Regions from separate parts of the Bacillus silvicola genome, predicted to be linked through region 1. Evidence: riboswitches for the same ligand, from Rfam matches in the RefSeq annotation. Region 1 holds a riboswitch; the other holds the start of a gene.
What was found. A riboswitch is a leader RNA that binds a small molecule or an ion and turns the genes downstream of it on or off. The one in region 1 is predicted to bind S-adenosylmethionine.

Region 1 (4,397 bases):
AAAGTAGTTTCCTAAATTTTGAGCTATTTGTACGAGAATAATAAGTAAAACAACCGTTACGAACATAACTGACGTATCAAAACGTTGATAACCATATGTCATTGCTAAGTCACCAAGACCGCCACCACCGACAAGCCCAGCAACTGCAGAAAATTCAATTAAACCAACTGTCATAAACGTAACACCTAAGATTAATGGCGCTAACGCTTCTGGCACAAGAATTTCAAAAACAATTCTAATTGGGGAAGCTCCCATTGCTTGCGCTGCTTCAATTATCCCTTTCGGAACAGAAACAAGATTTGTTTCAACCATTCTAGCAATACCGATTGATGCAACTAACGTCATTGGAAAGATTGCTGCTGCTGTTCCAATCGTCGTTCCGATAACACTTCTTGTTAGTGGGCTTAAAGCTACTAAGAAGATGATGAATGGAACCGGACGAATTGTATTAATAATGATATTAAGAATAGAAAAGACCCATTTATTTTCTAAAAAGTTTCCTTTTCTCGTTACATACAATAGTAAACCTAGAGTTATACCAAGAATTATAGCAAATATAAGGGTTACAATTACCATTAAGAGGGTATCCCCCGTCGCATCTAATATGCGGGGCCAAAATATACTCCAATCAACTCGCATGAGCTTCTACCTCCTTCAGCTGCACTTGCAGTCTTAGATGCTGTAATGCTTTTTGAATTTCTGTCTGCTCACCTTGCAATTCTACAAGTAGATTTCCAAATAGCACATTTTGAAGTTCAATAATATTTCCGTACAGTACGTTTACATCGACGTTATAGTTTTTTGCGATATATGATAGTACTGGCTGCCCTGTCTCTTCACCAGTAAATGTTAAGCGATAAATCTGTCCACCATTTTGAATTTTCCCTAGAACACTTTCCGGTAAATGATCATTAATAACAGAACGTACAAAGTTTTGAGTTGTCTTTGTTTTTGGTTGTGTGAAAACGTCAAACAGTTTCCCTTCTTCAATAACCTTTCCCTTCTCCATTACAGCTACACGGTGACAAATTTCTTTCACTACGTGCATTTCATGTGTAATGAGTAGGATTGTTACATTATATTCCCTATTTACTTTCTTTAATAAGTTCAGAATTTCTGTCGTTGTTTCTGGATCTAAAGCTGATGTTGCCTCATCACATATGAGAATATCCGGGGATGTCGCCAGTGCTCTTGCAATCCCAACGCGCTGCTTTTGTCCACCTGATAACTGCTCTGGATAATAGTTTGCTTTATCTTCTAGACCAACAAATTTTAGTAATTCAGTTACTCTTTCTTTTATTTCATTCTTTGGCAATTTCGCTAACTTTAATGGATACGCAATATTTCCAAACACTGTTCTTGAATTAAATAAATTAAAGCTTTGAAAAATCATTCCGATTCTTTGTCTTAATTTCCGTAATTCTTTCGTCGATAATGATGTAATATCTTTATCATCTATTGAAATCGTTCCCGCAGTTGGTCTCTCTAGCATGTTTACTAGACGTAATAACGTACTCTTTCCAGCACCACTAAATCCGATAATGCCAAAAATTTCGCCCTTTTCAACTGATAGCGTTACATCCTCCACTGCATGAACAGATTGCCCACCTGATTCATAGACTTTACTTACATTGTTAAAAGAAATCATTTTCTTCCCTCCTATATGCTGTAAAACTTGAAGTAGAGATTTCGAGGTAAAATAAAAAGTGCTCTCCTTCTTATCACCTATAAAAGATAAGAAGGAGAGCACTTATATGTACTCGTTCACATCTTCTCATCTTCCAAGCTTATTTTAAGCTTGCTGGAATTAGCACGGTATTTAAAAACCCGTTGCTGAGGTATCGTAGGGCCAGTCCCTCCACCTCTCTGGATAAGAGTGTATCGATTTAATTGTCATTTAATTAATTCCCATTATAGAACTCAGAATAATAAGAGTCAATACATTTTTCAGAAAAACATTAATTATTTCTCTATTAAAATTTTTAAATAAAAATCACAATACAATGTTATGTTAAATTCTCCTCCCTCATACTTTTTAAAAGGAGAATCCTCTCTATGAATTGAATAACATTATTTGAATATGAAACTCGGAGGAAGATGAATATATGAAAACAGCCCTTTTGCTCGTCGATATTCAAAATGATTATTTTCCAAATGGAAAGATGGAATTACGTAATCCAGTAGAAGCAAGTGAATATGCTGAACAGCTACTGCAACATTTTAGAATAAGAAACGAACCTATTTTTCATATCCAGCATGTAGCTATAAAAGATAACGCTACTTTTTTCCTACCCAATACAGAAGGTGTCCATATTCACGAAAATGTCCGTCCACTTAGAGAGGAAACCGTTATCCTTAAACATTATCCAAATAGCTTCCGAGAAACCGATCTTCTAGAACGATTACAACGTTCAGGAATTGAGCACGTCGTAATATGCGGGATGATGACCCATATGTGTATTGATGCTACGGTAAGGGCTGCTTTTGATTTTGGCCTTCACTGTACCCTAATACACGATGCTTGTGCTACAAAAGATCTTTCATTTAAGAATGCTACTATACCAGCTGTTTATATTCATAATACAATTTTGGCTAGTTTAAATGGAGTATACGCAAATGTAAGGAGTACAGCAGAGTTTTTAGCGACCTAAAAAAAAACACTCCTTTCAGTGAGCAAAACCGAAAGGAGTGTTCTCTTGTCTAACCATAGATTTTCTTTCAAATTGTATTATACAGGAAATTCTCAAAATGAATACTAAAAAATATGACTAATAAGTCAATTTTTCTCGCTATTTTATTTCTATTTACATGTTTATCCCACTATTAATAGGGTTTAACTAATTCCAAAGAACAAATGGTAATATCCGGTAACCTTTTCTTAATTGAAATTAACTAGCTTCTATTATAGAGAATTTCTCAAAAAGAAAAGATCTTCACAGTCTGTGAAGATCTTTCCTACTATTTCTTATAAAGTTTCAGAAGTAGTTTTTGCTTGCATGTGAAGCGCTAAGTAATCAGGGCCACCAGCTTTAGAGTCTGTACCAGACATATTAAAGCCACCGAATGGTTGATAACCTACGATTGCACCAGTACATCCACGGTTGAAGTATAAGTTACCAACGTGGAAATCTTCACGTGCTTTTTCAATATGGTCACGGTTGTTAGTAACAACTGCTCCTGTTAAACCGTATTCTGTATTGTTTGCAATTGCAAGTGCATGATCAAAGTCTTTTGCTTTACAGAATGCTACTACTGGTCCGAAGATTTCTTCTTTCATTAAGCGAGCATCTTCTGCAACGTCAGCAACGATTGTTGGTTGGATGAACCAGCCTTTAGAATCGTCTCCTTCGCCACCAGCTAGGATTCTACCTTCTTCTTTACCAATTGCAACATAGCTCATTACTTTATCGAATGCAGCTTGGTCATTAACAGGACCCATGTTTGTACCTAATACAGCTGGGTTAGCAACTGTTAATTCTTTTGTTAATTCAACTGCACGATTTAATACATGATCGTATACATCTTCGTGGATTACTGCACGAGAACATGCAGAACATTTTTGTCCTGAGAATCCGAATGCTGATGCAACGATAGATTTAGCAGCTAATTCAAGATCTGCTTCTTTATCAACAACGATTGTATCTTTACCGCCCATTTCAGCGATAACACGTTTTAACCAAATTTGTCCTGGATTTACTTTTGCTGCACGCTCATAAATACGAATACCTACATCGCGTGATCCAGTGAAGCTAACGAAGCGTGTACGAGGGTGATCTACTAAGTAATCACCAACTTCAGAACCGTTACCTGGAACGAAGTTAACTACGCCAGCTGGTAAGCCAGCTTCTTCTAATACTTCCATAAATTTCGCTGCTACTACAGGAGTTGTACTAGCTGGTTTTAGTAATACTGTGTTACCAGAAACTAAAGCAGCTGTTGTCATACCTGCCATAATTGCGAATGGGAAGTTCCAAGGAGAAATGATAACACCTACTCCTAATGGAATGTAAGAGAAACGATTATATTCAATTGGACGGCTTTCTACTGGAATACCATCTTTTAATTTCAACATTTGACGAGCATAATATTCCATAAAGTCGATTGCTTCTGCTGTATCAGCATCTGCCTCATTCCATGGTTTACCTGCTTCTTTTACAAGAATAGCAGAGAACTCATGTTTTCTACGACGAACGATTGCTGCAGCACGGAATAAAATGTCTGCACGCATTTCTGGTTTTGACTTTCTCCAAGTTTGGAATGTTGCATCCGCTACTTGCATTGCTTTTTCAGCTAATTCACGGCTTGCTTTTGAAACGCGACCAACAAGTTCCTCTTTATTTGCAGGGTTTACAGAAACAATTTTGTCTTCTGTAGTGATCTTTTCTCCCCCGATAATT
Region 2 (4,397 bases), on a different contig from region 1:
ATAAAGAAAAACAAATACAGTTTCAAAAACAATTAGATATGATAAAAAAAACTTAATTGATGAAAATACTGTACTCTTATATCAAGATGAATGTCACTTTAGAGATAGTCAAACCGTTCATGCTACATGGTTTGCAAAAGGGAAACAAAAGAAAATTGCAGTGTTAGGAAAGCGTATTTCAACGTCTTTATTCGGTACGATTGATGCAATCACTGGTAAATTTCTCTGTACAAAAGCAGAGTGCTGTAATGCTGAAACGTTTCAGCAATTTTTAACATATGTGTTAAAAGAATATAAAAATAAGCACGTTGTGCTTGTGTTAGATAACGCAAGGTATCATCATGCTAAGCTATTGAAATCTTTTTTGCGAGAAAATAACCGCCGTCTGACTTTGCTGTTTTTACCTCCATATTCCCCGAACTTAAATATGATTGAACGTGTATGGAAGGTAATGAAAGAAAATGTATTAGCAAATTGTTATCATGAAACGATGGATCATTTGATGGATTCAATCTATCAATTTATAGAATCTATTGATAAAAATCCTGAGGCAATCCTCAGTCGTATTCAACGTGCAGACATGTCGATTTTTTAAAGAGGACTTATATATCTCAGAAGGTTGAAATAATTTCATACTTTCCACCTCTTTTGAAAGTTGTTACAATTCTAGTGACAAATGATATAATCTTTCCAGTATTTTGTAAAGAAAAAAATTAAGAATGGGGCTGACAAAATGAAAGTCGCATGTATTCAAATGGATATTGTCTTTGGAGATGTAGAAAAAAATATTGAGAATGCTAAAAATAAAATAAGTGAAGCAATGAAAGAAAGACCCGATGTTATTGTCTTACCAGAACTGTGGACAACAGGATATGATTTAACTAGGCTTTCTGAAATTGCAGATAGGGATGGATTAGAAACGAAAGAAAAGCTGAAAGAGTGGTCGAAACAATATGGTGTACATATTGTCGGTGGTTCTATAGCGAAGCAAACAGATCAAGGTGTTACAAATACAATGTATGTTGTAACTAATAAAGGTCAGCTAGTCAATGAATATAGTAAAGTGCATTTATTTCAGCTCATGGATGAACATAAATATTTAATCGCTGGAAATAGTACAGGCGAATTTAAGTTAGATGATATAGAGTGCGCTGGTACAATTTGTTATGACATTCGTTTTCCGGAGTGGATGCGTGTTCATACTGCTAAAGGTGCAAAAGTTTTATTTGTTGTAGCAGAATGGCCATTAGTTCGTTTAGCACATTGGCGTTTGCTATTGCAAGCAAGAGCAGTTGAAAATCAATGTTATGTTGTTGCATGTAATAGGGCAGGAAAGGATCCGAATAATGAGTTTGCGGGTCATTCTTTAATTATCGATCCTTGGGGGGAAGTTGTTGTAGAAGCGAATGAAGAAGAATCAATTTTATTTGGAGAGCTTCATTTTGAGAAAATTAAAGAAGTACGCAAAGGAATTCCAGTTTTTGCAGATCGTCGTCCAGAATTATACAAATAAAATGTTGACAAGTGATTTTTATTCTTGGTATAGTCTTCAACATAAAGTTAAAAATTCAAAAAATTATACAACTCTTATCAAGAGCAGGTGGAGGGATTTGGCCCGATGAAGCCCAGCAACCGACCGTAATACCATTGTGAAATGGGGCGTTTATTTACGCCAAAAGGCACGGTGCTAATTCCAGCAGAAAGTAAAACTTTCTGGCAGATAAGAGGGGAGAAGATAAACTTCAAACCTCTTTCTTTGTGGAAAGGGGTTTTTCTATTTTAGAAAAACCTCTGAATAAAAAGGGGGAGAAGACGATGGGATATTATTCATTAACTGAAACGACAGCTATACAATATGCGAAAGAACACGGTTACTTTGAAAAGAAAGCAAATGTAGTTTGTCATGAAATTGGAGATGGAAATTTAAATTACGTGTTCAAATTAGAGGATGGAGAAAAGACGATTATATTAAAGCAAGCACTTCCATATGCAAAAGTAGTTGGTGAGAGCTGGCCATTGTCTATAAAAAGAGCGACGATTGAAAGTAAGGCATTACAAATTTTCGCGAAGTATGTACCGGAATACGTTCCAAAAGTATACAGTCATGATGAGGAGTTGGCAGTGACAGTAATAGAAGATTTATCAAGACTAACGATTACAAGAAAAGGATTAATAGATGGAGAAGAGTATCCTCTTTTATCCCAGCACATTGGTCGCTTTCTAGCACATGTTTTATTTTATACTTCAGATTTCGGTTTACAGTCAGAAGAGAAGAGGATACTAGAGGGTACATTTGTAAACCCAGACCTTAGCAAAATTACAGAAGATTTAGTGTTTACAGATCCGTTTAGTCATTATGATACGAATGATTATGAACCAGAGTTACAACTAGCGGTTGATGAGCTGTGGAGTGATAAAACTTTAAAATTAAAAGTAGCACAGTATAAGTATAAGTTTTTGACGAGAAAAGAGGCTCTCATACACGGAGATTTACATACTGGTAGTATATTTTCATCACCTTCTGAAACGAAAGTAATTGATCCAGAGTTTGCAACGTACGGTCCCTTTGGATTTGACATCGGTCAATTTATTGCAAATTTATTATTAAATGCTTTATCAAGAGAAGAAGAGCAGAGAAATGTACTATTTTTCCATATAGAGAAGACATGGAGTTATTTTGTAGAAGCTTTTACGAGGTTATGGATTGGAGAAGGTGTAGAAGCATATACGAAAGAAAAACAATGGTTACCAATTATTTTGCAAAATATCTTTACTGATGCTGTCGGATTTGCTGGATGTGAACTTATTCGTAGAACAATCGGCTTAGCTCATGTAGCAGATTTAGATGAAATAGCAAATAAAGAAAAAAGAATTCAAGCTAAGAAGCAAGCGTTATCCTTAGGCAAAGAACTAATAAAATATGAATCCAAGAACGCTGATATTCAACTGTTCCGAACACTATTCCAACAGACAGTTTCTGGAGGGGTAAAAGTATGAGTACAATTGTTACTATTCCGAGGTCTGTCAGTTGGAAAGGGGATGCTATTGCAGTATTAAATCAAACAAAGTTGCCGCATAGCACAGAATACAAAACATTAACGACGATTGAAGAGGTATGGAAAAGTATTGTCATGCTAGAAGTACGAGGAGCGCCTGCAATTGGAATTGTAGCTGCATTTGGTTTGGCGCTTGCATCCAAAAAATATAACACTGTACATATTGAAGAATTTCAAAAGAAGTTTAATAGAGATTGTAATTATTTAGGTACGTCACGCCCGACAGCAGTCAATTTATTTTGGGCAATCGATCGTATGAGAGAATCGATTCGAGAAACTATTACAATAAAAGAAGCGCAAAAAAAATTAGAAGAAGAAGCGCTTCTCATTCAGCAAGAAGATGAAGCGGTATGCCGGAGTATTGGAGAACATGCATTAATATGTTTTAAAGACGGTGATAACATTTTAACAATTTGTAACGCTGGAAGTATTGCAACTGCTAGATATGGTACTGCATTAGCACCGTTTTATATTGGGAAAGAAAAAGGTGTAAGTTTACATGCATATGCGTGTGAAACGAGACCGGTTTTACAAGGTGGGCGTTTAACAACCTGGGAATTAAAACAGGCAAATATTGATGTAACACTTATTACAGATAATACGGCAGCGCATGCTATTCAAAAGAAAGAAATAAATGCGATTATAGTAGGAGCGGACCGAATTGTAGCAAATGGAGATACAGCAAATAAAATTGGAACAATGAATTTAGCTATATTAGCAAAGTATTTCGATATCCCGTTCTACGTTGCAGCTCCGCTATCGACATTTGATATTACGAAACAAACAGGTGCTGAAATTATTATTGAAGAAAGAGATGAAACAGAAGTTACGAAAATTTTTGGGAAACAAGTGGCACCAATTGGAACTGATGTTTATAACCCTGCATTTGACGTAACACCGAATGAATTAATTACAGGTATTATTACCGAGAAAGGTATTATACGAGGAGATTATAAACAGGAAATTGCATCATTATTTAAAAAAACAAGCTAATACATAATAGCTTGTTTTTTTATGCCTAAATGTCTTCTTTTCTCTTATTTATATAATGAAAGGAGGAGAGAAAGATGGAAGAGTGGATCAGGATGGTAGGTAATGTAGGCTTTCCAATTGTTGTAACATTATATTTACTCCATCGTATTGAAAGTAAATTAGAGGGGGTAATTGTTGCAATTGAGAAACTCCCTAAACAATTACTAAAGTAAAAAGATCCTCGGGATAAAAAATAAAGTTTGCTCTTCGTGAGCAAACTTTATTTTTTATTCCACATTAACGGGCAGTAAAACCCCCACTGATTAAAGTTTCACTTTATTGAGCAGTATAACCACCATCGATAACGAC

Region 2: it holds a riboswitch for S-adenosylmethionine, as region 1 does, so the genes downstream of both, mtnK (S-methyl-5-thioribose kinase) here and ACP6L7_RS26605 (methionine ABC transporter ATP-binding protein) in region 1, are expected to answer to the same signal.

Annotation. Positions count from the first base shown of each region.
Region 1 covers NZ_JBNGVC010000013.1:869,829-874,225, forward strand. Annotated here, with positions in the region: gene ACP6L7_RS26600 (methionine ABC transporter permease) at 1-639, opposite strand, end outside; gene ACP6L7_RS26605 (methionine ABC transporter ATP-binding protein) at 629-1,648, opposite strand; SAM riboswitch class I at 1,772-1,877, opposite strand; gene ACP6L7_RS26610 (cysteine hydrolase family protein) at 2,106-2,651, shown strand; gene pruA (L-glutamate gamma-semialdehyde dehydrogenase) at 2,966-4,397, opposite strand, start outside.
Region 2 covers NZ_JBNGVC010000012.1:999,900-1,004,296, reverse strand. Annotated here, with positions in the region: gene ACP6L7_RS17040 (helix-turn-helix domain-containing protein) at 1-56, shown strand, start outside; gene ACP6L7_RS17035 (IS630 family transposase) at 32-595, shown strand; gene ACP6L7_RS17030 (carbon-nitrogen family hydrolase) at 734-1,513, shown strand; SAM riboswitch class I at 1,585-1,727, shown strand; gene mtnK (S-methyl-5-thioribose kinase) at 1,816-2,997, shown strand; gene mtnA (S-methyl-5-thioribose-1-phosphate isomerase) at 2,994-4,049, shown strand; gene ACP6L7_RS17015 (YvrJ family protein) at 4,124-4,261, shown strand; gene ACP6L7_RS17010 (3-hydroxybutyrate dehydrogenase) at 4,365-4,397, opposite strand, start outside.